2 linked regions of the Ketobacter sp. MCCC 1A13808 genome follow. Each later gene encodes a partner of the first gene's protein in a complex. Links are inferred from orthologs where the notes say so. Each region holds a gene or a part of one and is shown in the gene's direction. Other genes may lie near its edges.

Evidence for each region.
Region 2: the proteins of pabB (region 1) and FT643_RS13180 are in contact, whole or in part, in a solved structure (PDB 8RP0), measured with the Escherichia coli proteins. The link is inferred for Ketobacter sp. MCCC 1A13808 from one-to-one orthologs.

What each region holds. Positions count from the first base shown.
Region 1 is NZ_VRKW01000004.1:4,686-20,507, forward strand. What follows is about bases 6,264-9,060. They hold pabB (aminodeoxychorismate synthase component I), read left to right. Parts: upstream 6,264-6,882; coding sequence 6,883-8,238; downstream 8,239-9,060. Other genes in these bases: ppsR (posphoenolpyruvate synthetase regulatory kinase/phosphorylase PpsR), read left to right, coding at 6,264-6,824; thrH (bifunctional phosphoserine phosphatase/homoserine phosphotransferase ThrH), read right to left, coding at 8,266-8,883. Outside these bases: FT643_RS09600 (OmpA family protein), read right to left, coding at 1-31; FT643_RS09605 (DUF4398 domain-containing protein), read right to left, coding at 68-433; FT643_RS09610 (endonuclease/exonuclease/phosphatase family protein), read right to left, coding at 690-1,730; FT643_RS09615 (adenylate/guanylate cyclase domain-containing protein), read right to left, coding at 1,784-2,683; hisI (phosphoribosyl-AMP cyclohydrolase), read left to right, coding at 2,802-3,236; ppsA (phosphoenolpyruvate synthase), read right to left, coding at 3,352-5,715; more of ppsR, read left to right, coding at 6,006-6,263; FT643_RS09645 (phosphoadenylyl-sulfate reductase), read left to right, coding at 9,075-9,800; FT643_RS09650 (hypothetical protein), read left to right, coding at 9,828-10,163; HTH-type transcriptional regulator CysB, read right to left, coding at 10,605-11,576; FT643_RS09660 (sulfite exporter TauE/SafE family protein), read left to right, coding at 11,749-12,534; FT643_RS09665 (universal stress protein), read right to left, coding at 12,515-13,042; FT643_RS09670 (hypothetical protein), read left to right, coding at 13,350-13,835; FT643_RS09675 (5'-nucleotidase), read right to left, coding at 13,870-14,790; FT643_RS09680 (UvrD-helicase domain-containing protein), read right to left, coding at 14,790-15,822. UniProt on the Escherichia coli protein: Part of a heterodimeric complex that catalyzes the two-step biosynthesis of 4-amino-4-deoxychorismate (ADC), a precursor of p-aminobenzoate (PABA) and tetrahydrofolate.
Region 2 is NZ_VRKW01000006.1:152,684-168,405, reverse strand. What follows is about bases 11,423-14,119. They hold FT643_RS13180 (anthranilate synthase component II), read left to right. Parts: upstream 11,423-12,330; coding sequence 12,331-12,909; downstream 12,910-14,119. Other genes in these bases: trpC (indole-3-glycerol phosphate synthase TrpC), read left to right, coding at 14,042-14,119; trpD (anthranilate phosphoribosyltransferase), read left to right, coding at 12,982-14,022; trpE (anthranilate synthase component I), read left to right, coding at 11,423-12,327. Outside these bases: 16S rRNA (adenine(1518)-N(6)/adenine(1519)-N(6))-dimethyltransferase RsmA, read right to left, coding at 1-501; 4-hydroxythreonine-4-phosphate dehydrogenase PdxA, read right to left, coding at 488-1,498; FT643_RS13225 (peptidylprolyl isomerase), read right to left, coding at 1,479-2,765; FT643_RS13220 (LPS-assembly protein LptD), read right to left, coding at 2,817-5,204; FT643_RS13215 (aminoglycoside phosphotransferase family protein), read left to right, coding at 5,319-6,407; N-acetylmuramate alpha-1-phosphate uridylyltransferase MurU, read left to right, coding at 6,404-7,084; co-chaperone DjlA, read left to right, coding at 7,089-7,922; FT643_RS13200 (DUF3530 family protein), read right to left, coding at 7,963-9,006; rpe (ribulose-phosphate 3-epimerase), read left to right, coding at 9,151-9,822; FT643_RS13190 (phosphoglycolate phosphatase), read left to right, coding at 9,819-10,538; more of trpE, read left to right, coding at 10,843-11,422; more of trpC, read left to right, coding at 14,120-14,842; FT643_RS13165 (hypothetical protein), read left to right, coding at 14,927-15,121; FT643_RS13160 (hypothetical protein), read left to right, coding at 15,292-15,468; cAMP-activated global transcriptional regulator CRP, read right to left, coding at 15,540-15,722. UniProt on the Escherichia coli protein: Part of a heterodimeric complex that catalyzes the two-step biosynthesis of 4-amino-4-deoxychorismate (ADC), a precursor of p-aminobenzoate (PABA) and tetrahydrofolate.

The sequences.
Region 1 (15,822 bases):
GGAGTCCCACGATACACAGTGTAGTCTTCATATTTTATTCCTCCGTAAAATTAAGCTAGGCAAAGAATCAAGAGCTAACCTTCAGCTCACTTTTGAGTGTTTCCAAGCTAGCATTAACTTCTTCTAGCGCTTCCTTCATCTTTTCGGTTTGAGCAGTGACTTTAGCTAACTGAGCATCGGCGGATGCCTGTTCAGCTAGGCGCTTTGCTTCGGGATACTCTTCAGCATCCATTGCCTTTTTAGCTCGCTCAATTTTTTCTTTCGCGTTATGCATAGCCAGCGCCGCAAATTCCGATGCTGATTCTGCAGTTGCGGTTTCTACATCTGCTTTAGCTTGATAAAACTCTGCTTGGGGAGGTTCCATCGTGCTGCATCCCGAACCGAACAGGCCGGATAAGATGAGCACCCCGGCGGTATATTTGACTTTATCCATGTTATTTCTCCGCTTAGAAGGATTCTGAAAGGTCGTGGTAACTGCTTAGCTGACCAAACCTAACATGATTATAGGCAATAACCGGTCCAACATTGTTTTTTGCCTTAAATACAGGAACATTCCGTATCTTTGACTAAAAAAACGCATGTTTTATGTAAGGATTTCAGCGGGGAGAGACGTAGTTTGTAAAGGCTACAAAATAAGCGTTACCCGAATACACCTTTTTCAGAATTTGGGTGAGACAGCCGCCGTAGATTTAATTACATAATTCCAGTTCAGATACAAACGCAAAATGGTCTGACCCGACATCAGGAAGCCGAAATCTTTTAGCGTTACAAAATTGATCGTTTATCAACACATGGTCAATCGCAAAACCCAGTGCAGCAGGCAACCAGGCAGGCCAGCTATTATTCAGGCTCCAAAACGAATCTGCGTGACTCAGATTCGTTTCCCGCTGAAATTTTCTAAAGAGTGTATTCCAGGGTGTCGTATTCATGTCGCCTGCCAACAGCAAGGGTACCCCGGACTGCTGTTGATATTTTATCAGTTTAGTTAATTTACCTATTTGTTTATTACGGGAGCGGATTCGATGAGCATCATGAGGCGATTCAAGGTGAACACCGATAATATCGATAGGTTTATCTTGCAACATAATTCTTGATTTAATCGAAGGTAACCTGGGATCTTCGGGCAAGGTTTGCATACGGGATTCAAGTTTATATTTAGAGAACAATGCCAGTCCGGGTTTCATATAATGTTTGTTTTGCAAATCATGATAAGGGAGTGTTTCCCGTAGCTCCCCGACCAGATAGTCGTAAACCGGTGTCGTCACCTCCATCAAGACAACGACATCAGGATCCACTTGTTGGATAGATCGTACTACCCCGGAAACGTTTCGATTGGCTTCGTAAATATTCTGGCTATATAGTCGAAATGAATGGCTGGCTGTAGCTGAAGACGGGCCCGGTGCTAGCGTAGGATACGCTGAACTCATCCAATAGAGATTGAATAGTAGCACCGCGCCCATCGAAACTATCATTCGCCAATCTTTTGTCAAAAGTAAACAAATGCACAACACACAATACAAAACGGATATTTGCAATCGCGCTTGATTCAACATATCTGCCTGCAAATTCCCGCGAATCCAAACAGGCAGGAGGGCTACAAGCGCACAAACAGCAATTGTCAGCCACAATAAAAGACTCATCTTACTACTCACAGAATCCACCTTGTTCAATAAATCCAAGTCACTTTTGCAACTCTTTCTTCCTACGTAAACGCCATGGTTCAGTGCCACAGCGCGCTGCTTTGACTATCGGAATCCAATAATGTGCCGCTGCGAATAGACCGTTAAGAGCGCAATTCGTACGATATTAAACAATCAGAATCAGCGTTGTCTTTGAAGGAACCCATCGCAATGATCCCCTGACCGGTTAACAGTCTGGATTGTCGATGCAGGCGAATCGTCTTGGCTCTATTTGACAGGTTTGGAGTCGAGTAAGAGATAAATGTTCCGTTGGTGCTGTGATCGGTGATTTGCCAGTCGTTGGCCAAGAACTCCAGTTTCAGGTGCGCCCGGGAAACCAACGGGCTACACACCATGTGATCACAGTCATCACCCCGCCCTATTACAAAAGGACCCATTTGCGGAGTGAGTTTGATGACCTCCTGATTAAGCCTAAGGTATAATTTTTGCGCCTCCGGAGTATTGACCACCGTCTGGGAATAGGCATCAAATACGGAAGTGGCATCGGCTGTGTTCCAGACGACCTCTTCGATCACCAGCGGTTTCGATTTTCCTTTGACCAAAGTCGTTTGATATTGCCGAATACTCAAACACGCGGGACAGTCTTCCTGCGACAAGTATCGAATGGAGCTTCGGGTTGCAATTATTCGATCAGGCTCACATAGAGACGCCACTCTGGCCGCCACATTGACGGTATCACCGAACGGGTGTCCATGATGGTAGTCCACGATTCCAAAGTGGAATCCAACCCGGATTCTCACCGTATGGGACTCCAGCACCGGGCTGCGCTGAAAATGCTTCTGCATAGCGATGGCTGCAGAGGCCGCCTCTGATACCGTCACAAAGGTGAGCATGGCTTCATCACCAATGGTTTCAACCAATGTGCCGTTGTAATCATCTGCGTGCTGAGCGATACGGCTGAGGCTTTCGGAAACGCATGTATGAGCCACCGTGTCTCCTAATTGCTCATACATTTCAGTACTGCCGGACACGTCTGCAAACATGACAACTCTACGAATTGGTGTGTTCCTCGACAAAGCGTTTCCCCAAAGCGTTGGATATACAGTAAAATCGGCCCCTGATGATCAACGTAAAAAACAGGTGGAATCAGACTGAATCGCTATGAATCTATTCAAGAAATATGAATCCAAGGATCCGGGGTATCAAATTGAACTGGAGTCCATGTTATCGCAAATCCAATATAATGATCAGGGTTTGATACCGGTAATCGCACAGCAGCACGATACCCATGAAGTATTGATGCTGGCCTGGATGAATAAGGATGCCCTGGAAGAGACCTTAAAGACCAATCGGGTATGTTATTGGTCCCGCTCTCGCTCCGCGCTCTGGCGCAAAGGTGAGAGCAGCGGTCAGATCCAGCTATTAAAAAGTCTGTCACTGGATTGTGACGGTGACACCATCCTTATTCAAGTCGATCAAACCGGCCCCGCTTGTCACACCGGGCGCCGTCATTGCTTTTTTTACAAGGTCGGAAATGACCGCATGGAAGTTTCAGGCGAAGTCATGATTCCACCGAACGAACTGTATAAGAAGTAGTAGCTGATATAAATAAGAAAGAGCGTAATCAAAGCCCATCGATTACGCTCTTTCCTGTTTTGTGATGTAAAACACAGAAGCACTCTGACGCCCCGAGCGCTACTGACGAGCGGATTTAGTTATTTTCCGCCAGATAGAACCAGGTTTCCAACACGGAATCAGGATTCAGAGAAATACTATCTATACCAATCTCCATTAACCATCGTGCCAGGTCTGGGTGATCAGAAGGTCCTTGACCGCAAATCCCCACGTATTTACCGGCTTTGTTACAGGCATCAATCGCGCTTTTCAATAACGCTTTTACCGCGGGGTCACGTTCGTCAAAAAGGTGAGAAACGATTCCTGAGTCCCGATCGAGCCCCAAGGTAAGCTGGGTCAAGTCATTGGAACCGATAGAAAACCCATCGAAATGCTCAAGGAACTGCTCTGCCAGAATCGCGTTGGTGGGCAGTTCACACATCATGATGACACGCAGACCGTTTTCCCCCCTCTTCAACCCATTGTCTTCGAGCAATTTTATTACTTGTTCGGCTTCACCCACCGTCCGCACGAAAGGTACCATCAATTCAATATTATCCAGCCCCATTTCTTCGCGCACCCGTTTCATTGCCCGACATTCAAGCTCGAAACAATCGCGGAAACTTTCAGAGATATAGCGGGAAGCACCCCGGAAACCCAGCATCGGGTTTTCTTCTTCCGGTTCATATAATTTCCCGCCTATCAGATTGGCGTATTCATTGGATTTGAAATCGGACAAACGCACGATGACTTTTTTCGGATAGAACGACGCTGCCAGGGTTGAAATCCCCTCCATGAGTTTTTCAATATAGAACTCAACCGGACCGGAATAACCGGACATTCTGCGCTGTACCGATTGTTTGACGTCTTTAGGTAAGGTATCAAAATTCAATAGTGCTTTCGGGTGCACGCCGATCATCCGGTTGATGATAAATTCGAGACGCGCCAAACCGACACCGGCACTCGGCAAGCCCTGAAAATCAAAAGCGCGGTCCGGGTTACCGACATTCATCATAATTTTAAATGGCAGTTCAGGCATCGAATCAAAAGAGTTTTTCTGGATATCAAAGCCCAGCTTACCGTCGTATACCATGCCGGTATCACCTTCGGCGCAGGACACGGTGACCTCTTGGTTTTCCTGCAAAAGATCGGTGGCATCACCACAGCCGACTACGGCAGGAATGCCCAGCTCACGGGCAATGATTGCTGCATGACAGGTACGGCCCCCGCGATTGGTCACAATGGCTGATGCTCTTTTCATGATGGGTTCCCAATCGGGATCCGTCATATCGGTCACCAGTACATCACCGGTTTGTACTTTATCCATTTCACGCAGGCTGGAAATCAGCTTCACCGGGCCACTACCGATACGTTGCCCGATGGAGCGTCCTTCAACCAGAACCTTGCCTTTTTCTTTTAGCAGGTAACGCTCCATAACATTGGACTGTCGGCTTTTTACGGTTTCTGGCCGCGCTTGAACGATATACAGCTTGCCATCGTCGCCGTCTTTAGCCCATTCCACATCCACCGGGTGTTGGTAGTGATTTTCAATTATGATGCACTGTTTGGCCAGCTCCTGTATTTCTTCATCGCTGATTGAAAAGCGTTGCCGGTCTTCTTTTTCGACATCCACGGTTTCTACAGATTTGGCTGTTGTAGTCTGGCTGCCGTAAATCATTTTGACTGCTTTGCTTCCCAGGTTGCGGCGTAAAATTGCCGGTCTACCTGCGTTCAGCGTGGATTTATGAACATAAAACTCATCGGGGTTCACCTGACCCTGCACCACGGTTTCACCCAAGCCGTAGGCTGCGGTAATAAACACAACATCGCGGAAACCGGACTCGGTATCCATTGAGAACATAACACCACTGGAACCGGTGGCGCTGTTGACCATACGCTGAACACCCGCAGACAGAGCAACCAAGCGGTGCTCGAAGCCTTGATGTACACGGTAGGAAATAGCGCGGTCATTAAATAGGGAGGCAAATACTTCTTTTATTGCCAGGATGACGTTTTCAACGCCGTTGATGTTGAGAAAGGTCTCTTGCTGGCCGGCGAAAGACGCATCGGGTAGATCTTCCGCTGTGGCAGAGGAACGGACCGCAAACGATATTTTTTCGTTGCCGTCCTGCAGTTTGACATAGGCTTCGCGAACAGCGTCTTCCAATGCAGGTTGTAACGGCGCATCCATAATTGATTGACGAATTTCTCTGCCGACTTCTGCAAGCTGATTTACATCACTGACATCCAACTTGTCCAGCGCAGAATGAATCTTGTTATTCAAACCGCTGACTTCAAGGAATTCCCTGTAAGCATCTGCCGAGGTGGCGAAGCCGCCTGGTACTGAAACTCCGGCTCCGGCAAGATTACTGATCATCTCGCCCAATGAGGCGTTTTTACCGCCGACTCGTTCGACATCATTTTTTGACAGATCCTGGAACCAGATTACGTAATCGTTCAAGATCGTTCTCCCTACCTTATAATGAATGAAAATCAAGGCACTTTTGGTGCCTGGCCTCAAAGGGGCTAATGTTGGCCCCACTAGGTTACGTACTTCTAACCATGACTCATCGTTCACCGCTTTTTTTGCGGTCATATCCGTATCCGAGTGTCCCCCGGAAACGTTGATTTACATGGCTATATCCTGCAGTTAGACGCGAGATTCTACTAAAAAAGTCAATAAATTACTCGTTCTAAATATTTATTCACGTTAAATTATTGCGACTGTTTTACCCTGCTCAGGAAGCCCGAATGAAACGTACTGTATTTTTTATCTCTGATGGAACCGGCATCACCGCAGAGACATTGGGACATTCCCTTTTGGCCCAATTTGATACGCTGGACTTCGATCAAGTTACGTTACCGTTCACTAACGACCTGACCAAGGCAGCGGATGCAGTCGCCCGAATTAACAAAGCGGCAATGACAGACGACATGCCACCGGTGGTGTTCAGCACCCTGATCAATGACGATATCCGTGAAGCGCTGGCTGAAAGCAACGCTTTTATGCTGGATATCTTTTCCAGTTTCCTCAAACCCCTGGAAGAGGCGTTAGGCGCTGAGTCATCCTACTCAGTTGGTCGCTCCCATTCCATCGTCGATGATCAGAGTTACCAGGTGCGTATCGATTCGGTAAACTACGCTCTGGACAACGATGACGGCGCCCGTACCCGCCATTATGATGCAGCCGACGTGATACTGGTCGGTGTGTCTCGCAGCGGCAAGACACCCACCTGCTTATATCTGGCACTTCAGTTTGGTGTGAAAGCCGCAAACTACCCCCTGACGGACGATGACCTCGACGATCTGAACTTGCCAAAAGCATTAAGAGCTCACCGTAACAAGTTGTTTGGATTAAGCATTGAGCCGGAGAGATTAACGGCAATCCGCACTGAGCGAAAACCAAACAGCCGGTATGCATCGATAAATCAATGCGAAAGCGAGGTGCGTGGAGCCGAAGCAATATTCAACCGCTTTGGAATTCCTTTTGTGAACAGTACTCATGCGTCTATCGAAGAGATTTCGACCCGGGTTATAGAAGCCGCAGGAATAAAGCGTAGACTCGTTTAAATACAATTAGATACATCCTAATTTTAAAGTAATCTATTCTTATCAGAAGTATCCTTAAATGCCCCTTCAAACGTTTGAGCTGCCCTATTTTAAAAAGTCCGCTGAGGCATTTTCCCGCATCAGGACACTAGGCAACGGCTTCCTGCTCGATAGTGGGCACGGGTATCCGGATTGCATTGATATTTTTTCTGCGGCACCGGTGCAGATTGAGCAGTTCACATCGTTGTCACCCCAGAGTCTGCAGTCCAAGCTCAAGCAGCTTACTCTCCACCTACAGCAATGGTCAGACGTTGAAAGCACAACGCCCTGCCCCGGCTGGTACGGTATCTGGAGCTACGAACTCGCGGCGGCTACCGAAAATGTGACGCTGAAAACGAACCCTGAAAACGAAGATGCCAGGCTTCCGGTGTTCTGGATGGGATTTTTCCCCTCAGTGATCATTACCGATCACAGTAACAAGACAACCCGGATGCTATATCTGCAAGACCACCAGAAACATGCAGAAGCGCTGCTTCGATGCCTCAATTCAGCACCTTTGGATGCGCAAACAGCGGAGCCCGAGTTTAGGGTGCTGTCCCCTTTTGCAACGAACCTGACACGGAATCAATACCAACAGCGATTTGACCAAGTTCAGCGCTACATTGAAAGTGGCGATTGTTATCAGATCAACCTCTCGCAGCGCTTTAGCTGCGACTATCGGGGGGATCCGTGGCTGGCGTATCAGCGTTTATGCACTGTGATGTCTGCCCCTATGGGCTGTTATTTTGATGGAGACGACTGGACGTTACTGAGCTTTTCCCCAGAACGATTTATTCGTCACCGCGATGGCGTTGTCACTACCCAGCCGATTAAAGGTACCCGACCACGCGCAGAGGACCCGGTACTTGACCAGGCTCTTGCTAAGGAGCTGTTTAAAAGTGAGAAGGATCGCGCTGAAAACCTTATGATTGTTGACCTTCTCAGAAACGACCTTGGGCGCTCCTGTGAAGTGGGCTCGGTGCGGGTAGAGCAGTTGTTTGGCATTGAGTCTTTCTGCAACGTTCACCATATGGTGAGCACCATATCAGGCGCTCTTGGCCCGCAAGTGTCGCCATTGCAACTGCTTGCAGCGGCCTTTCCGGGGGGCTCCATCACCGGTGCCCCCAAACACCGGGCGATAGAAATCATCGATGAACTGGAGCCGGACTGCCGACATTTTTACTGCGGCAGCGCGCTCTACCTGGATGTGTGTGGACGGATGGATTCCAATATTCTGATCCGAAGCCTGTTAGCCCATAATGGTCGTCTGATTTGCCATGGTGGAGGCGGCCTGGTGGCCGACTCCACCTGGGAACAAGAGCACCAGGAAATTCAGGATAAAGTGGGGAGTATCTTAAACACACTTCAACAATCTCATAAATCACATCAATATTGACTTATAACATGTTGTTATTTAGTTACTTTATAGTTCCAGCTTTCGGTTTGAAGCAGCTATAAACTGCTTTTTGAGATCATCGAATGTGGTGACCGAAGGAAATTGTGGGAATTCGTCTATTACTTTTTGTGGTGCCTTGAACAGGATACCGGCTTCCGCCTCACTCAACATGGTGGTGTCGTTATACGAGTCCCCCGCTGCAATACAGCGGTAATTGAGCGAGTGGAACGCCTTGATTGAAGCTCGCTTAGGGTCTTTCTGACGCAATTTATAATCCACAATTTTGCCATCCTCGGCCACTTCCAGGCGATGACAAAACAAGGTTGGCCAGCGTAACTGACGCATGAGCGGTTGTGCGAATTCATAAAAGGTATCGGAGAGGATTACCACCTGAAAACGCTCTCTGAGCCAATCTACGAATTCCAAAGCACCGTCCATCGGAGCAAGTGTATCAATCACTTGCTGGATTTCCTTAAGGCCCAGTTTATGTTGGTTAAGGATTGATAGGCGCTGCTTCATCAATACATCATAATCCGGAATATCCCGCGTGGTGGCCTTCAGCTCCTCGATTCCGGTTTTTTCTGCGAAGCTGATCCAGATTTCCGGCACCAACACCCCTTCCAGGTCAAGACAGGCTAATTCCACAACACTCTCCAGTATTTGATTAGTTAGGTAAATTTCTGGCGCAACTCTAACGATATTCGGCATCTGTTGCAATTAGTCACGTTTAAACCGTAACTAAGTTTGTGAACTGCCAGAGTTCTTGTTCCAGTAACGCAAGAGCGCGTGATATGGTTTGTTTACGTGAAGAAATAACTGAGAGGAACGCGATGAGCATGAGCCCGGCTGAAGTGCAGCAATGGAACAGCGATCTCGTAAATAAAACACCACAAGAGATCCTGGCTCAAGCACTGCAACGGTTCTCTAACCTGGCGCTCTCTTTCAGCGGAGCAGAAGATGTAGTGTTGCTGGACATGGCCTCCAAACTGGGTCAGCCATTCCGGGCTTTCACACTGGACACCGGGCGCTTACACGCAGAAACCTATCAATTTCTGGAGCAGGTCAGGGAGCGTTATGGCATCACAATTGAAGTCGCGTTCCCGAATCCGGCCCAGGTCGAAAAGATGGTCAACGAAAAAGGCCTGTTTAGCTTTTATCACGAGGACCATAAAGAGTGTTGTGCCATCCGCAAAGTCGGCCCCCTGCGACGCAAGTTGGTGGGATTGGACGCATGGATAACCGGTCAACGAAAGGACCAGAGTCCGGACACCCGGGTTGATATTCCTGTAGTTCAGATTGACGCTGCTTTTTCCTCAAACGCCCATACCCTATTAAAATTTAACCCCCTGGCTAACTGGACCTCCGCTCAGGTGTGGCAATATATCAGGTCAAACCGGATCCCCTACAACAGCCTGCACGACAAGGGATACATCAGTATTGGTTGCGAACCCTGCACTAGGGCAGTGCTCCCACACCAACATGAACGTGAAGGTCGTTGGTGGTGGGAAGATGCGACGGACAAAGAATGCGGCTTACATTCCATTAATCTGAACAGCAAATAAACCTTTGCGACCCTTAAGGCGGTATATATGAAAATTACGTTCGTGGAAAAAATACTACCCGACGGGTCTCCCTGTAAGAAGTGTGGAGAGGTAATTAGCAGGATGGAAGAAAGCGGCCAAATGCAACGTATTGACGAGATTTTGGTTGCCGACGAAAGAGATCCGGCAAGCCCGGGCATGCAGCTGGCGAGAGAACTCAACGTGGACCGCGCGCCCTTTTTCGTAGTGGACCACGATGACGGCAGGCAGGATATTTACACCGTTTACTTCAAGTTTGTTAAAGAAGTGATAGAAGAAGACACCGACGAAGCTGACGACCTGCAAGAGTTGCTGAACGACAACCCTGACCTGGATAGGCTGTGAGCACCCGGTTAAATATGAGGATAGTCCTAGTGTTTTTGCTGGCGGGGGGGCTTATGGCCGTTCCGGCATTCGCCCCGAGTCCGGATCAACCCAGATACATGCAGTTGCTTGCGGGGAGCCTGCAACTCTCGGACGACTCCGTCGCGGTAACCTACGACTAGGTTAGCTATGTAGGCACCGTTGATGACCTCCCCTATTTCGGCGGGCCGGCTGCCGAAATCAGCATAACCGACCACTACTGGATTGGACTCGACGCGCGCGATGTGGATTCCGAACTCGACCTGTCTGAGTCGCTGGGTAATTTTGATATTAAGGGAACCCTCTACCTGCTGAGCGTAACCGCCCGATAATGAGCTCCGGTGGTAGTTTTGTCGAAACGAAAAAAAGCCCTGGCACCATTACAGCGCCAGGGCTTCTTCTGCTGAGGAAGTCAGGTTGCAGTTACAGCATTGGAAGCTGTATATGCGTGAAGAGTTCATCCAGTTCCGAACGGGTGTGTCGATCGACCGCCTCATTAACCACTTCTTTGGTCAGATGAGGCGCAAATAATTCGATAAAGTCATACATAAAACCGCGAAGGAAAGTGCCGCGGCGGAAGCCTATCTTAGTGACACTGGGCTCGAATAAATGAGAGGCGTCCAGGGCCACCAAATCCGGATCGTCAATATCACAGGCCATCTTTGCCACTATGCCCACACCAAGGCCTAATTTGACATAGGTTTTGATAACGTCTGCGTCGGCCGCCGTGAACACGACTTTGGGTGAGAGCCCTTTATCAAGGAAGGCATCGTCTAATTTCGAGCGTCCGGTGAACCCAAAGGTATAGGTGACGATAGGTTGGCGTGCCACTTCTTCCAGCGTCACTTTTGAAGACTGTGCCAACGGATGATTGCGGGGAACAATGATGGCTCTATTCCAGGAATAACACGGCATCATTATAAGGTCACCGAATAGCTCCAGCGCTTCCGTCGCAATAGCAAAATCAACGGTGCCATCTGCTGCCATTTCAGAAATTTGTATCGGTGTACCCTGATGCATATGTAAAGACACTTCGGGGTATTTATCTATGAAAGTCTCAATCACGTTAGGAAGAACATAGCGGGCCTGTGTATGAGTGGTAGCTAAAGACAGGCTACCTCGACTTTCATCACTGAATTCTTGTGCAACCTGCTTTATGCTATCGACTTTACGCAGGATTTCACCTGCGATCTTCAGAATTGCTTCACCGGCCGGGGTAACCCGAGTGAGGTGTTTTCCGCTTCTCGAGAAGATTTCGACACCCAACTCATCTTCCAGTAAACGAATTTGCTTACTGATCCCCGGTTGTGATGTATACAGGCTTTGTGCCGTTACTGATACGTTCAGGTCATGTCGCGCCACTTCCCATATGTAACGCAATTGCTGAAGTTTCATTTATATCCCTCCCCCTTCCTGTTTTTTTTCGCACTGGGGTTATAACAATATGAAAATATATTCCTTTGCAGAATAGGACACAATGCGTAACTTTACCAACCACAAAACTTAAGAAACATAATATTTTTTAACTTTTTGCCTTCAAAACCAATACGGGGTTGCCAATTCTGCGATGGAATTTATTGCTTATATAGTAGCCGGGGCGGCTGTGGGCTTTGCGGTCGGAGTGACCGGTGTCGGCGGTGGATCGTTGATGACACCTATATTAATGCTTTTCGGATTTCAGCCTCATGTGGCTGTCGGCACCGACCTGCTATATGCTGCTATAACCAAGACCGGGGGAGTTTTGGCTCACCGCCAGCGATCCACCGTCCGTTGGGATATTGTCGCATTTCTTTCCCTGGGCAGCATTCCCGCGAGCCTGGCCACCATATACGCGTTGTATCGCTACTTTCCCGATGCCAACGCTTATAGCCACCTTTTAAGCTCCATGCTGGGTGTGATGTTGATTCTTACCTCTGTTGTTCTGTTATTCAGGAAGAGAATCATCTCTGGCTCGCTGCAGGAAAATCCGTTTACTCTACTCTCGCACTTACAAAGCCGCTCAAAAGTTTATACCTGGGTTATGGGGATAGTACTAGGAGTAATGGTAACGCTTTCTTCGGTCGGGGCTGGTGCTTTCGGTGCGGCAGTCTTGCTGATGCTCTACCCTCGCCTGGCTACAATAAAAGTGGTTGGTACAGACATAGCCCATGCAGTGCCACTAACACTCGTGGCAGGTATGGGACATTTACTGCTGGGAAACGTGAACTACGTACTACTGGGTTCGTTATTAATAGGCTCATTACCGGCCATTTATTTGGGGACACAATTAGCAACCCGATTGCCGGAAAAACTATTGCAATCCGTACTGGCCAGCATGCTGTTATTTATGGGCGTTAAATACGCTTTCTTTTAACCACTAACCCGTTCGTTTGCCGGTTACGAATCATTGTAGTCGGCACCAGATAGATGGGAATATCAGAAAGCTGCATGACTTTCGAGGCAACGGAACCGATAGCGGTGCTGTTTTCTGACTGTCGGCCATGAGTGCCCATTACAATTAAATCGACTTGTAACATAGAGGCCGTATCCAAAATCACCTGACTGGGATCCCCGCCGATTACTTGCACTTCGCCGATGCGGTCCCGAGCCAGGTCGAAATCGATAAAATCGTCTTCAAATGCCTGACGCACGCGGGCGCTGATGGTTGCCATCACTGCTTCGTAGCCGTGCGTTTTCATGGCGCTCTTATCTTCATTGGGAACGTAGGTTTCCAGAATGGCATCAGCGAACACACTGACTGGCTCAACTGCATGAACCACAGTTACCTGCGCATCATGCTTAATAGCAAGTTCACATACGTGCTCAAGAATATAGGGGCCATAAAGGCCCAAATCGGTTGCGTATAATATTTTATTTAACATTACTTCACAGAATTAGTACGGCACATAGTGCGTTCTTTGACCATATTTAAATCATAGCAGGCAAGTTTGAAATTGCCCGAAAAAGATCAATGGCTTAGGCCAGATTTCTGGCTAAGCAAATGCTGTTAGGCTCGCAAATAAAGCACCATGCTTTGAATATAAATTGAACATATTGAAAAAGGTCACAGAAAGGTTAAAACAAAGTGGTTTAGCGGCAAAATCCCTACTACTTTTAAAGCACCAAAAAAAGCTCCGTACAATGCGGCACCATTCACTTAAGACAATTTCGAGTCCGGGTAGTAAGACGATGCAGTTTGTGAAGAAGTCTCTGTCATGTTGGGTAGGAACCGTTGCGCTGGCGAGTGCGATTAACGTTTCCGCCTCTGAACTCGCATCGGTCGACGCTCAACTAACAGAAGAGCAGTCTCAATTGTTATACGGATACCATCAGCCCGCGTCCGCTCATTTTGATATGCACTCACTGCATACGGATGCGTTCAGCTCGGACATCACTGCTCTACCACTGCTCTCCCTGCGCTTAACCGCCGCGACCAATAACATGAAAGGCAATACACTGGAGCTGGATGCGCTCTATAAAGGCTGGACGATTGACAGCAATTTTGACGGAGTTAGTTACAGCTCCATGGGTACCTCGATTACGGTCGAATCCCCCATTCGCAAAGCTCTGGACTTTTCCCATTCCATTCGCTCAAAAGTAGAAGACGCCTGCGCCGAGAAAATGCTGGACAAGATGCTGATAGATGGCGCGCTGGGTTTCATTATCAATTGGTAGACAACCTTCTCTTTGCACCGACAAAAAACCATTTTCACTTCTCACTAATGATCACCCTATTGGCTATTCCGTGGGGAACGTGCCCGGCTGCAACGTGCTGGCTGGCAGACCGGCAATGTCCTTCCTGATCATCAAAGAACACATCTGCCCCAAATGCTTTTAAAAATGCCCCTTTGTCTAATCCGCCCAAAAAAAGTGACTCATCAATTCTGATATTCCAGTCGCGTAAAGTCCTGACAACCCGTTCATGAGTCGGGGCGGAACGCGCCGTGACCAGAGCCGTCCGAATCGGGCAGTTTTCTTCTTCGAATTGAGACTGCAGCCGATGCAATGCCTGCAGGAAATGCATAAACGGACCGCCGCGCATCGGAGTTTTTGCGGCCGCTTTCTCAGAAGCGGTAAAGGCTTCTAACCCTTGACTCTGGAATATTTGTTCCGATTCGTCAGAAAACAAAACCGCATCCCCATCAAACGCCATCTTGAGTTCTGTCGTTAGATTTTGCGTCGCTTTACTGGGGGAAATAATGCTGGCAGCGGCATAACCCAAATCCAATGCATTACGCACATCTTCCGGATTGGTGGATAAAAATAGATGTGCACCAAACGCCTCTACATACCGGTAAGGACTTTTGCCTCCGGAAAACGCAGCGCGGGTGATGGGCAAATTCCAATGCTCGATGGAATTGAAAACCCGCAAACCCGTATCAGCTGAATTACGTGAGAGCAGAATCACTTCAACTCCATCGTCGCTTTTAACGCGCTCATTAATCGCTAATAGTTTTTTCACCAAGGGATAAGCTTCCCCTACTTCAAGAGGAATATCCTCGTGCTCAATTTGGTATCGACGATAGGCATCAAGCCCTGCTTCATTGTAAATCTGATGACTTTCCCGCAGATCAAACAGGGCACTGGAGGAAATTGCGATTACCAGCTTTCCGTCAAATGTAATGGGCATTAGAATATAACCTCTTGCAACTGATCAATGAGCGGAAAATATAGATAGGTTCTGGTTTCCATGGGTTTAATGGCGTTCATTGCTGCTTTATAGGTGTAGAGCTGGTCGCGATAGCGCCCACTTTCGTGTTCAAGAAATTCCGTAACCTGCCCCTGCAGGCCTGATTCTGAACCTGGCTCAGATAATTTATAGTCGATGATGTATCTTATGCCATTTTCGACGAAAGTTCGGTCTATCACAAGATGTTGAACAATCTGTTGTTCAGTAACATGGGTAAGCGGCAGTTCGGCATGACTGTCTTCATGGGATTGTAAAAACAGCCAACGGGTGTATTTCGATTGATGTAAATTATCGAGCGCTCTTCGTACCAAAGCGCAAGCAGCGTTTAAATCCTGATCCGACACTCCCCCTCGCGTCAGCTCCAAGCGCAGGAATTCCTGCTGCTGCAATGAGTTCTGCATGAAAGAGGTGGCACCGGACTTTACCCATTGCTCCAAGATGCGATGCACCAAAATGCCGGCTTCCCTTCGGTAGGGAGCGCTTGCTTCAACGGATAAAGACTCGCTATCTGCGTTGGCGATGTAAACAGCGGAGTCTGACGTTGTTACATCACCAGCCGCTTTTTGTGTGCCCAGATGCGTAAAGAGCTGGGGTGTAGCAACCCGGAAAAAGCGCGCCACTTTCCGCGATTCAGCCGCCTCGACCTGGTGGGTAGCAACACCGCTAATATCCTCAATCCGGGGCCAAAGTAACGCCAGCAAACTATTCGAATCCGGTTTTTTCTCCCCTCCTTCACCGTCATCAACCACAATACCCGATAAAAATAGCCGTTGCCTGGCCCGGGTCGCGGCGACATACAACAACCGGCATGCCTCATTGCGGCTACGTTGTTTATTGAGCTCCCATAGATAACGGTACACACTGTTATATTCATTGGACGTTCGGACGTCCAATGGTGCAACGAACAGCTCTTGTTGTTTGCTGGTCAATGACGTCTGCTTGTCAATTAGAATAAGCGGCTTATCATCCGCC
Region 2 (15,722 bases), on another replicon or contig:
CATAATACCGAGACGACCATAGGCCTTGTCGCCGACCCCGGCCACCATGCGATCAACCACTTCCTTCTGCAGCATAAAATGCATGTCGGCAATGCTAGAATGATATTGCACCAGATGGAATAGCAGGGGGGTGGAAATATTATAGGGTAGGTTGCCGACGATGCGGATTTTGTCCGCCTGCAGGTCGCTACCGATCTGCTGATAATCGAATCTGAGAGCATCCCCTTCGTAAATACGGAAGTGATTGCGGGTGGCAAAGTTAATTTTCAAATTGGGCAGCAGATCCCGATCCAGCTCTACAACGGCGAGTTGACCAACCTCATCCACCAGATGCTCTGTCAGAGCCCCTAAACCAGGGCCGATTTCCACCATGTTATCGTTGGGCGACGGCGCAATAGCGTCAACAATGTTCTGGATGACATTCGGGTCATGCAGAAAATTCTGTCCGAAGCGCTTACGCGGTAAGTGTTTGCTGAAACCGGGTTTTCTACCCTTGGGCATGATCTGATCCACCACTGTCTGACTGAAGCACGTAATCCGGGTTGGGGTCGCTCTGAGAGGCCATTTGCTGGGCGCAGTGCAGGGCGCTCAACAGGCTGCCGGTATCCGCATTGCCCGTGCCCGCCAGATCCAGTGCGGTGCCATGGTCAACGGAGGTGCGTATTATGGGTAGACCCAGGGTGATATTGACAGCCTGCCCGAAACCCAGATGCTTCAAAACGGGTAGGCCCTGGTCGTGGTACATGGCAATCACGGCATCGGCTTGCTGCAGGTATTTAGGGGTGAACAGGGTGTCGGCAGGTAGGGGCCCCGAGAGATCCATTCCCTGCGCCCGCAAATCGTTCAGCACCGGATTAATAACGACCATTTCTTCGTCGCCCAGGTGGCCAGATTCGCCGGCATGGGGGTTTAGCCCGCACACCAGCAAACGCGGGCGCCGGATTCCGAATTGCCGTTGCAAGCTGGTGTGGGTTATCCGGATTACCTGCTCAAGTGTTGCGGGTGTAATCGCATCTGCGACACGCCGCAGCGGAAGGTGAGTGGTAACCAGGGCTACCCGCAGTCCGGGGCAGGCCAGCATCATCACAACCTGTTCAACGCCGCAGCGCTGTTGCAAATACTCGGTATGCCCGCTGAAAGGTAAACCGGCGTCATTGATGACGGATTTTTGGACCGGGCCGGTAACCAAGCCCTGAAAACGTCCCGACAGGCAACCGTCGATTGCGTAATCCAGCGTTTCCAGCACGTAACCGGCGTTGAGGGGATTGAGCTGCCCCGTGTGCACCGGTGTTTTCAGTCTAATATTGTGAATATTGAGCCTGGACAGCGGGTCGCCGGGTAATCCCAGTTGTTTCGCCCGTTGCTGTAACAGATCTTCATTGGCCACCACGACCCAGCCACGGGTATCTTCCTGCTGGGCCAGTTGCAATACGAGGTCAGGACCGATGCCGGCCGGTTCACCGGGAGTAATGACGACCTTAGAGTTTGATTTCCACATAGGCGTTTTGGCGAATCTCCCGTAACCAGCCGTCCAGTTCTTCATCAAAGCGCCGACGCTGCAGCATCTGGCGAGCCCGGTTGCGACGGAACTCTTCACTCATATCCTGACGGCGGCGCTCTTCCACCTGCAGAATATGCCAGCCAAAATTGGATTGAAACGGTTCCGATATGCCACCGGGCTGGGTTTCCGACATCACTTTTTCAAATTCCGGCACCATGGTGCCGGGATTAACCCAGCCCAGCTCGCCACCCTGCATGGCACTGCCGGGATCATCGGAATAGGTTTTGGCAAGAATCGGGAATTGTTCCGGATCTGCCACCACGTCATCATGGATTTCGTTAATCAGGTGCTGGGTTTCACTTTCACTGCGAATTTCATTGGGTTTGACCAATATGTGGCGGGTTTTGGTTTGCTCCACCATTTGTTCAGTGCCGCCGCGCAGCTCCAGTACCTTGATGATATGAAAGCCGCTGGCGCTGCGGATTGGTGCAGATACCTCACCTGCTTTCATTTCCAGAGCCACATCAGCAAAGATGGTGGGCAGTTGAGCCGCCTTGCGCCAGCCCAAGTCGCCCCCGGACAGTGCGGTTTCTCCGGCAGAGTATTGCAGTGCCATTGATGAAAAGTCGGCGCCTTCCTTGAGCTTTTTGTACACCATCAGAGCCGTTTCCTCGGCTGCTGCGACGTCTGTGTCCTGTTTGGTGGGGATCAGAATATGCCCGAGCCGGTAATCCGGGGCTAAATTGGTTTTCGCCAGCTCTGAATTCAGAAAGGCGTCGACATCTTTGTCGGATATCTGGATTCGGGCACCCACCCGGCGTTGACGCATTTGATTGATAGTCAGTTCACGGCGGATCTGGTCGCGCAGGGAAGCCCAGGACATGCCTTCCTGCAGAATGGTTTCGCGGAATTGATCGGTGGTCATGTTGTTCTGGCGGGCGATATTGGCGAGGGTCTCATTAAGCTGATTATCATCAATACGGATGCCCGCGCGATCTGCCATCTGAAGCTCGATGTTTTCTACAATCATGCGCTCCAGTACCTGCTCGTTGAGTGCATCTTTGGGGGGCAATTGCCCTTGCTGACTTTTCATGCGGGTGGCGATTTCAGCGGTGCGTTCTGCCAGCTCCGATTCCATAATGATGTCATCATCGACGATGGCAACAATGCGGTCGAGTTCGCGGGGGGCTGCCTGCAACGTGCCGACCAGCAGATGAGTAACGGCCAGGGTGGCCATTAGCTTGAATATGGGTGTTAAACGCATCCGTTTTCCTTCGTAAGGCTTGTCTGTCGATTCTGGTGGTAAGGGTGAATATTAAAATCCGCTGGGTCGGGAATTTTCCCGTAATTGATACCCGGAGATTGCATCATCAAGCATGGTGTCGACCGAGCCACCCAGTCCGCCCAGGCCTTTGAGCTCAAATTGAACATAGATGCCCTGCGAGGGTTCCACCACCAGGCTCGGGTCATTGGACTCTCTAAGATAGCGGCGGTTCACCAGCCGTGCCCGCCAACAACAGCTTTCGTATTCTATACCGAACACCGTATCGTAAGAACGTTGTTCTTCCAGGTCGTAGCCCCAGCGGCCAATCAGCCCCCAGCGTTGTGAAACCGACCAGATAAAAGAAAAGTCCGTCTGATTGATTTTTTCTGCCAGCGGGTCGGCGCCCACCGCCCCGTCATCATAAAAATTATAACTGAGGTTCATTAGGTTGCCGTTTTCTGCCCGGTACCTGAATCCGGTGACAATACTGTCCAGATTATTTTCCTGGGTGTCCATCTGGGTTTCTGCACGCCAGCTCCATTCGCTGTCAATCAGCCAGTTTATGCGGGCGACGAAGGGGGAGAGCGTGGTTTCTTCCGGCGGATTATTTTGTGTCAGTTGAACTTTACGATCACGCAAATAGAAAATCTGCCCAATACTGACGTTTATTTCTTCCTGTCCGGTCTGTTCGTTGATCAGGCGGGAGGTCAGGCCGAGAGAAATCTGGTTGGCATCGCCCACCCGGTCTCCCCCTGTAAAGCGGTTCTCCCGGAACAGCTGTTCATAGCTGAAACTGGTTTTAGCGGTATCGAAGGTCGGCAGGTCGTTCTGATCTTTATAGGGTGAATAAAGATAGAACAGCCGGGGCTCCAGCGTTTGCAAGTAGCGACTGCCAGCCATTTCGAAAGGGCGGTCAAGGTAGAGGCCGCTGTCAACGCTGAAAATACCGTTGCTGAGGTTGCGTTCATCGTCGGTCAGATTGACCTGGTTCATGTCGTAATACCGTTGATAATACGACAGCTTGGGCTGAACAAACCCCCAGGCGCGGCGGAAGTTATAGCTGGCACTGGGAATCAGGCGAATGCGTTCAGCGGTAGTGGGGCCGGTGACGATCTTTTCCGGGTGCTCGAAATAGGTATATTCAGTGCCTAATTTAAACTCCAGCGGGGAATCACCCATGGGAAACCGGCCCAGGGCAGACAGTTGGGGTAGCATGCGATAGGGCAGTGCATTGTCAGGGATCAGTTCGTCGATGGTTTGAAAACTTTGCACCTGGCCGCCGAAATTCCAGGTGTCCCCGTAATAGCGCATGTCGGTTCTCTGATTCAGGTGGGCGGTGGAACTGGTGTTGAGCGTGGTGTCCAGGTCGAGGAAATAGTCGCTGTCGCTGACCCGGGTGTAATCCACTTTGTTAACCCATTTGTCGTAGTGCCCAACGTGGTGCCAGGTGATGAGGTTGCGGCTGTCACCGAATTCCTGGTCATCGGGCAGATAGCCGCCGCCGATATCACCTTTGGTATTTTCGGACAAATAGCGGAATTCGGATTCCATCATGCTGCCGCGATCCGACAAAAAGCGGGGGGTCAGGGTCGCGTCCAAATTTGGTGCCAGATTCAGATAGTAGGGTACCGAAAAGTCGAGTCCGTTCTGGCCGCTGCCGATAGTTGGAAACAAAAAGCCGGTCTGGCGGCGATCATCGATGGGAAACGTCCACCAGGGTAAATAAAGAATGGGCACGCCCCCGACCTGCACCTGGGCACCTTTTACCTCACCCCAACCTTCGGATTGGTCTATTTTGATTTGTTTGGCTTTGATGACCCAGGAGTTGTCGTTGGGTTCGCAGGTGGTGTAAGAACTGTGATCCAGAATCAGAATTTGGTCATCCGGGTTATAGATGCGCCCTGCGCTGCCGTGAACGTGTATCTGGTGGATTACGTATTCCGTGTCCGTTACGTCCAGCTGCTTTTCATTCAGATTGACTTTTGCGCGCTCACCCAGAATCAGCATGCCCGGCTGACGGATTTTAACGTTGCCGTTAAGCTCCGTAGCCCGGGTAGCGCGATTCATCTTAACCTCGTCGCTGTACAGTTCCCGGCTGCCTTGCTTGAGCACGACATCCCCGGTAAGCACATTAGTACCATCAGGCAGGGTATCGAAATGATCTGCCGAAGCCTGAACATCGGAATGGGCCGGGTCCGCCGCGGTCGTCAGAGACGGCGGAGAAATGTAGTAACCTTCGCACATGCCGCTGTGGGCCGGGCGTTGGTCCTCGGGCATGGCGGCGATCTCTTCGCCGGAAACCCAGTCCAGATAACGATAGGGATTGACGGTTTCTGGTTCAGCCGCAGCTGTTGCTGCACCGGTTGCCGTGGCTATGGCTAATAGCAAAAAAGTCACCACCACCTTCTCGATGGGGGATATATTATTTTTCCAATTCATTAACTACGGGTTCGGAAAGTGATGAGAGAGCTTGACCCTGTTTTAAGTCTGGTGTGATGATACACGAACCCTCGTAGTGAGTCACAAATTTGCCATTCTAAGGATCAACTCTTAGTGGATCATCGTCTATCTCAGCTTAGCACCTGGATTAATCAGCAGCTGTTGCAAAGCCACCGTTATCAAGGTCCTTCACTTTCTCTGGAGGTGGTGTCCGGTGACGCCAGCTTCCGGCGTTATTTTCGTTGCCGTTATCAAAGTTCCGCCGGACAGGCTGAATCGGTGATCTGTGTGGATGCACCGCCGGATAAAGAGAACAATCCCGCATTCGTGAATGTGTTACAGGGCTTGAAAGCAGCCGGCGTACCGGTGCCGGATCTGCTGGCGCTGGATTACGATCAAGGATTTATGATGTTATCCGATCTGGGCGATTGCCTGTTGATGTCGGTGCTGAATGAAGCCAGTGTGGAGGGCTATTTTGAAAAAGCCTGCAATGTGCTGTTACGCATAATGCAGGCCGAATTCAGGTTGTCACCGTTGCCGCCCTACGATGAAGCCTTGATGATGAGAGAGATGGAATTGTTCCGAGACTGGTTCTGTGGTCGTTATCTGCAGCTGGAGCTTAGCGAAGCAGAGCAGCAACTGTTGAGTGAAGCGTTCCATTGTCTATTTCAGCAAACACGGACGCAGGAAACCGTGCCCGTGCATCGTGACTACCACACCCGTAATTTAATGGTGCTGGAAGACGGCAGCCTGGGTGTGATTGATTTTCAGGACGCCGTTGCAGGGCCGGTCACCTACGATCTGTTGTCATTGTTGCGGGATGAAACCTGCATCACCTGGCCAGAATCCAAAGTCAAAACCTGGACAGGGCGATTTGCCGGGCAATTGCGGCAGCGAGGGCTCAGCAACCTGACCAATGATGATTTCTGGTACGGTTTCAACGTTATGGGGGCGCAACGACACCTAAAAGTGGCCGGTATTTTTGCCCGCCTGTGTTACCGGGATAGCAAGCCCAATTACCTCATTCACACACCAAAAACTCTGCGTTACCTGCTGCAAGAGCTGTCGGTGGTTGTCGTTCAGGGGCCGCAGGCAGAGATTGAGCCGGTAGTCCGTCTCAAAGCGTGGCTACAGCAGCGGGTGGCCGCAGAATTAGTGAGCAGGCAACCCGGCTCCGGTGAATTGCTGGAGCCCCTTGTATGAAGGCCATGGTATTGGCCGCAGGGCGGGGGGAAAGGATGGGCGAATTGACCCGGAACTGTCCGAAACCGTTGCTCAAGATCGCCCGGAAACCGCTATTGCAGCATCATCTGGAGCGCCTTGTTGCCGCGGGCTTTGATGATGTTGTGGTCAATGCGTTTTACCGGGCGGAAGATATCGAGGATTTTTTGCAGGGCTGGCACGACGATCGGATGCAGGTTCACCTTGTAACCGAGCCGGAGTTATTAGAAACCGGCGGTGGTATATATAATGCGCTAACCTTACTGGGTGAGCAGCCATTTCTGGCTATTAATGGCGATGTCTGGACAGATTACCCTTTAGCGTCCATTGTGCAGAAAAGCCGCGAGTTTGCCTCAACTAATGACCTGGCCCGTTTAATCCTGGTGGGAAATCCCGACCATAATACCGGTGGTGACTTCGCGCTGACTGCCGAAGGTCGGGTGCAAAATCAGGGCGCCGATTTGCTCACGTTCAGTGGTCTCAGTGTGTTAGCACCGGCGTTATTTCGGGATTGTGCGCCGGGCCGCTTCCCGTTGGGGCCAGTGCTTCGGCAAGCGATTGAACGCGATCAGGTCAGTGGTGAATTTTACGCGGGTTATTGGGTGGACGTGGGTACGCCCGAACGACTTCAGCGTGTTGAACAGAATTTAAAGGAGTAAGGCAGTGACATCCTTTGTATGGATTGGCCCGTTGGTGGGGCTGTTTAGCGGTTACTTTCTCGCCGGGGGAGGCCCTCTCGGCGTTGTTGGTTCGTTGTTGGGGGGGTGGCTGGGTCACCAGTTCGATATTATTATCCAGCTCAGTTCCAGTTTGTACCAATTCGCTCAGCCCAAGCCCAGCGCCCGTGATTCCGCTACTCAGCAAGCTTTTTTTCAGGCTACATTTGTTGCGCTGGGAAAGATAGCCAAATGCGATGGCGCCGTGTGTGATGCAGAAATCCAGTGGACCACTGCAGTAATGGAGCGTATGGGGCTATCGCCAGAGCGAAAGCGCAACGCTATTGAGCTGTTTGATCAGGGAAAATCCAGTCAGGATATTTCTGCTGAATTGTTGGAACTCCGCAATACCTGTGGCCGTCAGCCAACGTTGCTACAGATTTTCATGGAAATACTGGTGCAGGGGGCGCTGGCGGATGGCAAGCTGGATCAAAAAGAATGGGCTGCGCTGAGCCATATAGCGCAATCCATACGCTTTCGTTTGTCTACCCTGGAAAAAATAGTACGCAGTGCACAGGCTCACCAGGAATTCCGCCAAAGTGGCAGCGAACCCCTATCGCCTCAGGATGAATTGGCGCGGGCTTATGAAATCCTGGCGGTGAATCCGGATGCGGGGGCATCGGAGTTAAAGCGGGCTTATCGGCGTCTAATGAGCAAGCATCATCCGGATAAGTTGATGTCCAAAGGCATGCCGAAAGATATGCTGGAAATCGCCAAAGAAAAAACTCAGGCAATCCGTTCTGCTTACGAACTGATTGTTTCGGTCCGTAAACAACAATAGCGGCAGTCTGCTGAACCGGTAGCCCTCAAAGTAAGTCATTCTAATCACCGGCTAACAGGCGTTTGCCCCAGCCGCGAATGGCTTTTATCACCGCCATCTCGTATTGGACGAATCCCGCCGTGGCACCGGGAATAACACGTTGCTGATAATGTCGTCGTTGCAGTTGGGCGGCCTCCTGTTTGCGCAGCTGCGGATCGCTGTGAGGGTTAAACTCAGGTACCAGATCCAACACCGGCAACGCCAAGGATTGGATGCCGGGGGCAGCGGGATCAAGGCCATCTTTATCCGGTAGCGGAGTGGGGTCGATTATGACCACCGCAGATATCCCCTCAGACAGGACGACCTGTCCCTGCTGTTCCAGCTGGGTTGCGCTGCTGCCGATTGCCGCAATGAAAATTGGTAGGGGGCTTTGAGCCCGAATAAACCTAACCGCATGCTGAACCCGTTGTGCCAGTATGCTTGGAACATCGGCTGCGGGATACTCCACCGGCCCGGCGGTAGTGGCGGCATCCGGAACCGGTGTGTTCGGGGCGGCGGTTGCTTCTGCGGTGTCGGGTTCAGGCCGGGATTCGGCCGGCTTTGTACCGGGCGGGGGTGTCGCCGCTGCCTCGTCCGACGCTGGCGGGGCCGGGTTTTGCAGCTCAGGTGCGGCCAGCACTTCCCCCACCGGAATCATCGGTACCGCAGCGCTAAGTGTGTTCCAGCCATGCCGGGTCAGCTGGGTTCTGATTTGGTGAACCAGGCCGGGCCAATCAGGGTGTTGTTGATTGTCGTGCAATAGAATCAGATTGGCGTAGGGCTTGCCGCTGGAATCGGCCCGGTACAAAGCCAGAAAGTGATCTGGCTTAACCCCTAGCCAGGATGCGTTGGTTTGAATGTCGGTGTTCTCCAGTTGCCGTTGTAATTGTTGACCTTGCTTGGTTTCGGCGCGTTGCGGTGGTTGCGCCTTTGGCGTCGTGTCGGTAAATCCGTCGGCAGGATCCGCAATGTCGGCCTGGTCGGGTTTCTTGTCCGCAGTCGCCGCAAAAACCGGGTTGCAGGCTGCGATTAAAATAAAGATCTTCCAAAATCCGCTTTTCCGCATAGTGTATTAGCTCTCGGTAGGTCTGAGTCTGAGTATAGCGGCACAACCTGACGAGGTTTTTAGCAATTGGCGGCGCATGGGGTACAATGCGCCCCTAACAGGCTCAACCTTACGTACTCACCAATGATTTCGGGATCTAACCCCATGGCTGACTATCTGATTGCCCCTTCAATTCTCGCTGCTGACTTCGCCCGCCTGGGTGAGGAAGTGGATAATGTGCTGAGCGCCGGCGCAGACGTCGTGCATTTTGATGTGATGGACAACCATTACGTACCTAACCTCACGATCGGGCCGATGGTGTGCAAGGCGTTGCGGTCTTATGGTGTCACGGCGCCAATTGACGTGCACCTGATGGTCAAGCCGGTGGATCGTATCATTGGGGATTTTATCGATGCCGGTGCGTCCTATATCACGTTTCATCCGGAAGCCAGTGAACACATTGATCGCAGTCTGGCAATGATTCGGGAGGGTGGCTGCAAAGCCGGGCTGGTATTCAACCCAGCGGCACCGCTGCATCATATGGAGCACGTGATGGACAAATTGGATATGGTGTTGCTGATGTCTGTTAATCCGGGGTTTGGTGGGCAAAAATTTATTCCCCACACCTTGAACAAGTTGCGCCAGGCAAGGGCGTTGATAGATCAGAGCGGTTTTGATATTCGTCTGGAAATTGACGGCGGTGTCGGGGTTCAGAATATCGGCGATATTGCGCGGGCAGGAGCGGATACGTTTGTAGCCGGTTCAGCCATTTTCGGTCAGCGGGATTATAAATCTGTGATCGATGCCATGCGCGCTGAATTGGCTTCAGCGCGATGAGCGATAACCTGGGGCCGGTGCTCGGAGACTTACGACGTCACTTCCGGGGTGAAATGCCGAAACTGATCGCATTTGATCTGGACGGTACCCTGGTGGACAGCGTGCTGGATCTTGCTGTTGCGGTTGACCGTATGCTGCAAAGTCAGGGGTATGCAGCGGCGGGCGAAGAAAACGTACGTGGTTGGGTAGGCAACGGTGCCGCGATGTTGGTGCGCAGGGCGCTGGCGGGCAGTGCGGATCCGCAGCAGGTTGCGCAGGTGGATGAGGCGGTTTTCAACGCGTCTTTGGCGGAGTTTTATCGGTTTTATGCCCAAGAAAATGGTCGCTCCAGCCAATTGTATCCGGGTGTGGAGCAAGTGCTGCAAGCCTTTGCCGTACTCGGGATACCGATGGTGGTAATAACCAACAAACCCAAACCCTATGCCGATCCGTTGCTCGCGAGCTTAAAAATTGCAGTTTATTTTCAATTGGTTATTGGGGGCGAATGTTTGCCGCAGAGGAAGCCGCACCCGTTGCCATTGCAGCACGTGGACCAGCATTTTGGTTATCTGCCGGAGCAATGCCTGATGGTGGGTGATAGCAGTAACGATGTGAAGGCAGCCCGGGCCGCAGGTTGGGTCAGCGCAGCGTTGACCTATGGTTACAACCATGGCGAGCCGGTATCCCTGTCCGGCCCCGACTGGCTGATGGACGATTTTCGAGAACTGTTATTATAAGTGATGGCAGGCCAGGATTAAGGGTTGGCACAAGGCGTCAACCTGGTGTAATGTTAGGATTCTTCGTAATTGAACCATTGTGTAGAATATTGTGAATCGTACTTATTCGGACAATCCTTCCAAAATTTTCACCGATCTTCGCTGGCGATGGCGTTGGTGATACCCATCTCTGCCCATGCTGATTGAATCAGTGCGGCAAACTATCATTAAGAACCGATTTATCGACAACTGATTAAGAGAGAAAGGCCTTCGACACCGAACCCGGGTGTGGTGTGTCTATGTGGCCGACACGAACGCGATGATCATGACACTGGAAAAATTCAATACCCTGTCCGAGCAGGGCTTTAACCGCATACCGCTGATGCGCGAAGCATTAGCGGACATGGAAACGCCGTTATCAACCTATAAAAAACTGGCAGATCAACCCTTTACCTACCTATTCGAGTCGGTTCAGGGCGGTGAGAAATGGGGCCGTTATTCATTCATCGGCCTGCCTTGCCGTACGTGCGTCACGGTCAATAATCGTGATGTGGTCATTCGGAAGGATGGTGAAATACAGGAGCAGCTGCAAGCAGAAGATCCTTTAGCGTTCGTGGAAGAATATCAAGCCCGTTTCAAGGTGCCGGATATTGAGGGTCTCCCGCGATTCAACGGTGGTTTGGTGGGCTATTTCGGCTACGATATTGTACGTTATATCGAAAAACGGCTGGACAAAGGCGCAAAGCCTGACCCTATTGGCACCCCGGATATCATGCTGATGGTCTCCGATGATATTGTGGTATTCGACAATCTACGTGGGTCTTTGTTTGTTATTACTCATGCTGACCCGAGTGAAGAGAACGCGTACGAGCGCGCCCAAAACCGTCTTGACGATATCCTTCTGAAGCTCAAGCAGCCGTTGCCGAAGCAAAGTGATTTCCAACGCTTCAGTGTGGCGGAATCGGATTTCAAATCCAGCTTTCCGCAGCCGGAATTCGAAAAAACCGTGGACGGAATGAAAGAGTTCGTGTTGGCCGGGGATGTGATGCAGGTCGTAATTTCCCAACGTATGAGTATTCCTTATGATCTGCCTCCGCTGGATTTGTATCGGGCATTGCGGTGTCTGAACCCGTCTCCTTATATGTATTTTCTCGATATGGGCGAGTTCCAGATTGCCGGCTCGTCGCCTGAAATTCTGGCCCGGGTAGATCACGGCACGGTGACGGTACGTCCCATTGCCGGTACCCGTCGCAGAGGCAAAACAGCGGAAGAAGATGCGGCTATGGAGCAGGATCTGCTGAACGATCCCAAAGAAATAGCCGAGCATCTGATGTTGATTGATCTGGGGCGAAACGATGTTGGCCGGATTGCCGAAATCGGCAGTGTCGAACTGACCGATAAAATGGTCATAGAGCATTATTCCCATGTCATGCACATTGTGTCCAATGTAGAGGCGAAGCTGAAACCGGATCAAAGTTGTATTGATGTGTTACGGGCCACTTTTCCTGCGGGCACACTGAGTGGTGCACCAAAAATCCGCGCCATGGAGATCATCCATGACGTGGAACCGGTAAAGCGGGGCATCTATGGGGGTGCGGTAGGCTATTTGTCCTGGCAGGGGGATATGGACACCGCTATTGCCATCCGCACTGCGGTGATCAAAGACGGACAACTGCACATTCAGTCCGGTGCTGGCGTTGTGGCAGATTCCGTTCCCAGGCTGGAGTGGAAAGAAACGCAAAATAAAGCGCGGGCGGTGTTCAGGGCGATGGCAATGGCCGCCAACGGCCTGGTTCCGGTAGAGGATTGAAGCATGTTATTAATGATTGATAATTACGACTCGTTCACCTACAACCTGGTGCAATATTTTGGTGAGCTGGGTGCTGATATCGTGGTTAAACGCAACGATCAAATCAGCGTGCAGGAAATTGAGCAACTGGCGCCGGAGCGTTTGGTTATTTCCCCCGGACCCTGTTCTCCGAACGAAGCCGGCATTTCAATGGATGTAATCAGGCAGTTTGCGGGTAAGCTGCCGATTTTGGGAGTCTGCCTGGGCCACCAGTGTATCGGGCAGGTTTTTGGTGGCAAGGTGGTGCGTGCCGATGCGGTTATGCATGGCAAAACGTCGCCCATTTATCATCGCAACCAAGGTGTGTTTGCAGGTTTGGATAATCCTTTTGAAGCCACCCGCTATCACTCTTTGGTGGTGGCGCAGGATACGTTGCCTGATTGCCTGGAAGTGACTGCCTGGACGCAGATGGAAGACGGGAGCATTGATAAGATTATGGGGATGCGGCATCGGGCGTTTAAGCTGGAAGGCGTGCAATTTCACCCGGAATCGATACTCACCCGTCAGGGCCACGATCTGCTAAAAAACTTCCTGCAATTGTGACCGCCCCAGAGGGCTATCGGATTATGGTAGGATGCAACTTTAAAAAATTGAACAGCACATTCCGGATGTAAGATGGATATTCAAACCGCACTGAAGAAAGTCACTGAGCGCGAAGACCTTAGTGAAGAAGATATGTCCCAAGTGATGGAACAGATTATGACGGGCAACGCCACGCCTGCTCAAATCGGCGGTTTCCTGATCGGCTTGCGCATGAAAGGGGAGACGGTGGACGAAATAACCGGGGCTGCGCGTGTCATGCGCTCTCTGGCGACTCCGGTGAAAATGGCGCAACCTGAAAATCTGATCGACACCTGTGGCACCGGTGGGGACGGCTCAAAAACATTCAATATCTCCACGTCCGTGGCTTTCGTTGTGGCCGCAGCCGGTGGCAAAGTCGCAAAGCACGGTAACCGTTCGGTCTCCAGTGTCAGCGGCAGCGCCGATGTATTAGAGGCAGCGGGAGTAAATCTGGCATTAACACCGGAACAGGTCGCCCGGTGTGTGGATGTGTTAGGTGTGGGCTTTATGTTCGCACCTTCCCATCACAGTGCGATGAAGCACGCAGTCGGGCCGCGTAAAGAAATGGCAGTCAGGACACTATTCAATTTGCTGGGTCCGTTGACCAATCCGGCCGGAGCCAAGCGCCAGGTGCTGGGTGTGTATTCCAGGCACTGGGTGCGACCGGTGGCTGAAGTTCTGCAACGCTTGGGGTGCGAGCACGTATTGGTTGTGCATTCAGCTGATGGCATGGATGAAATCAGTATCAGTGATATTACCTATGTGGCAGAAGCCACGCCGTTCGAAATCAGGGAGTACAGCATTCAGCCAGAAGATTTTGGCTTGCAGCGGTCTCCTGTGTCGTCGTTGTCTGTGGACAGTGTTGAGCAGAGTCTTGCTACCATCAAGTCTGTTCTGGGTAAGAATGAAGGCCCGGCGGCGGATATCGTAGCATTGAATGCCGGTGCTGCGATTTATGTGGCAGGACTGGCCGATTCCATTGCTGCCGGGGTGGCGTGTGCACAGGATGCCATAGGAAGTGGATTAGCTTTGGCTAAACTGAACGAGCTGGCGCAACTCAGCAAAGTGCTGGAAGAGGAAAACACGGCTATATAAGCTGAGTGGCAGAATGACTATGAGCGAAACACCCACGGTACTGAAGAAAATCATCGAGCGAAAATGGCAGGAAATCGCCGAACGGAAGGCTCTGCAATCCGAAGCAGCGTTGCTGAAATTGGCCGAGCAGGCGCAACCCGTACGTGGCTTTACCCGCTCCATGCAGGCTCGACTGCAAGATGGCCAAAGCGCAGTCATTGCGGAAGCAAAAAAAGCGTCTCCAAGTAAAGGCGTTATCCGTTCTGATTTCGATCCTGCTGCCATCGCTCGATCCTATCAGGCTGGCGGCGCCGCGTGCCTTAGCGTGCTCACGGATCGGGATTTTTTTCTGGGGCATGAAGACTATCTGATGCAAGCCAGGGCCGCCTGCGATTTACCGGTTATACGCAAGGATTTCATTGTCGACAGCTATCAGGTAGTGGAAGCCCGTGCAATCAATGCCGATTGCATTCTGTTGATTGCTGCATCCCTGACCGATAGCCAAATTAAGGAGTTGACCGATACGGCAATAGAGATGGACATGGACGTGTTGATCGAAGTCCATAATGAAGAAGAGCTGGAGCGATCCCTATCGTTTAATCAGCCGCTGGTGGGAATTAATAACCGAAATTTGCATACGTTTGAAGTCAGCCTGCAAACCACGTTTAGCCTGTTGGAAAAAATTCCGCAAGATAGGATTGTGGTCACAGAAAGCGGTATACTCTCTGTCGACGATGTACAGATAATGCGGGAACAGGGTGTTAATAGCTTTCTGGTTGGTGAGGCATTTATGCGGTCGCCGGATCCCGGGCAGACACTGAGGCAGCTATTCGTTAGCTAGATAAGCCTTTAGAACCATATCCGCGTGGCAGTTAACGGTGTAGACTTTCACGGCAATTTGAACGAATAAATACGGGGAAACTGAATGCAACTGATTGCGATACTGGGCGTATTGGTCGCCGTTAATCTTGGAATAGTCTATGTGGGTTCTGAAGCGACCGAAGAAAATCAACCGCAAGCGGAAGGCGTGGTTGAGGTAGAAACGGTGGAAGCTCAGGAGCCCGACACTTCCGTTCAGGAATCCGACACCACCGAGAAATCCGACGCTGAGCCCAAGTAATCCGATGTCAATGCCGAGCAGACCAGTCGACTGACTGGTCAATAAGGCTGCTTGGTTTTTTGCGTAACAGGCGCTTAATATTGGCGCCTTTTCCCCTTATAACCCCTCGTTTTGTTTAGTACCTTAGGCGCGATTACATAAAGTCGTTGCGTGGTAAGGAGTGCTTCATTATGGGATATGTATTCGTGATTTCCGGGGTTTTAATCGCATTGAATATTGGCTTCGGATACGTTGTATCAGAAAAGGTGGGGGATGAGCCGCCGGTGGAAGGGGTGGTGGAGGTGCAGGATATTCCTGCGGAGCAAACGCCTACGGTGCAGAACGACAGGTTACAAAATACCAAGTAGTCAGTGCTGGCAAAAGCCGGAACCGAATGGCTGGTTAGCCATTCAGGGTTATGTGCCGTCGCCTGCGATGGCTACCGGGTTCCGTACACCACCATGGTTTTACCTTTTACCTGAATAAGTCCTTCTTCTTCCAGGTTTTTAAGTACCCGTCCTACCATTTCCCGGGAGCATCCCACAATTCGGCCGATTTCCTGGCGCGTAATTTTAATCTGCATGCCGTCGGGGTGCGTCATTGCTTCGGGTTGTTTGCACAG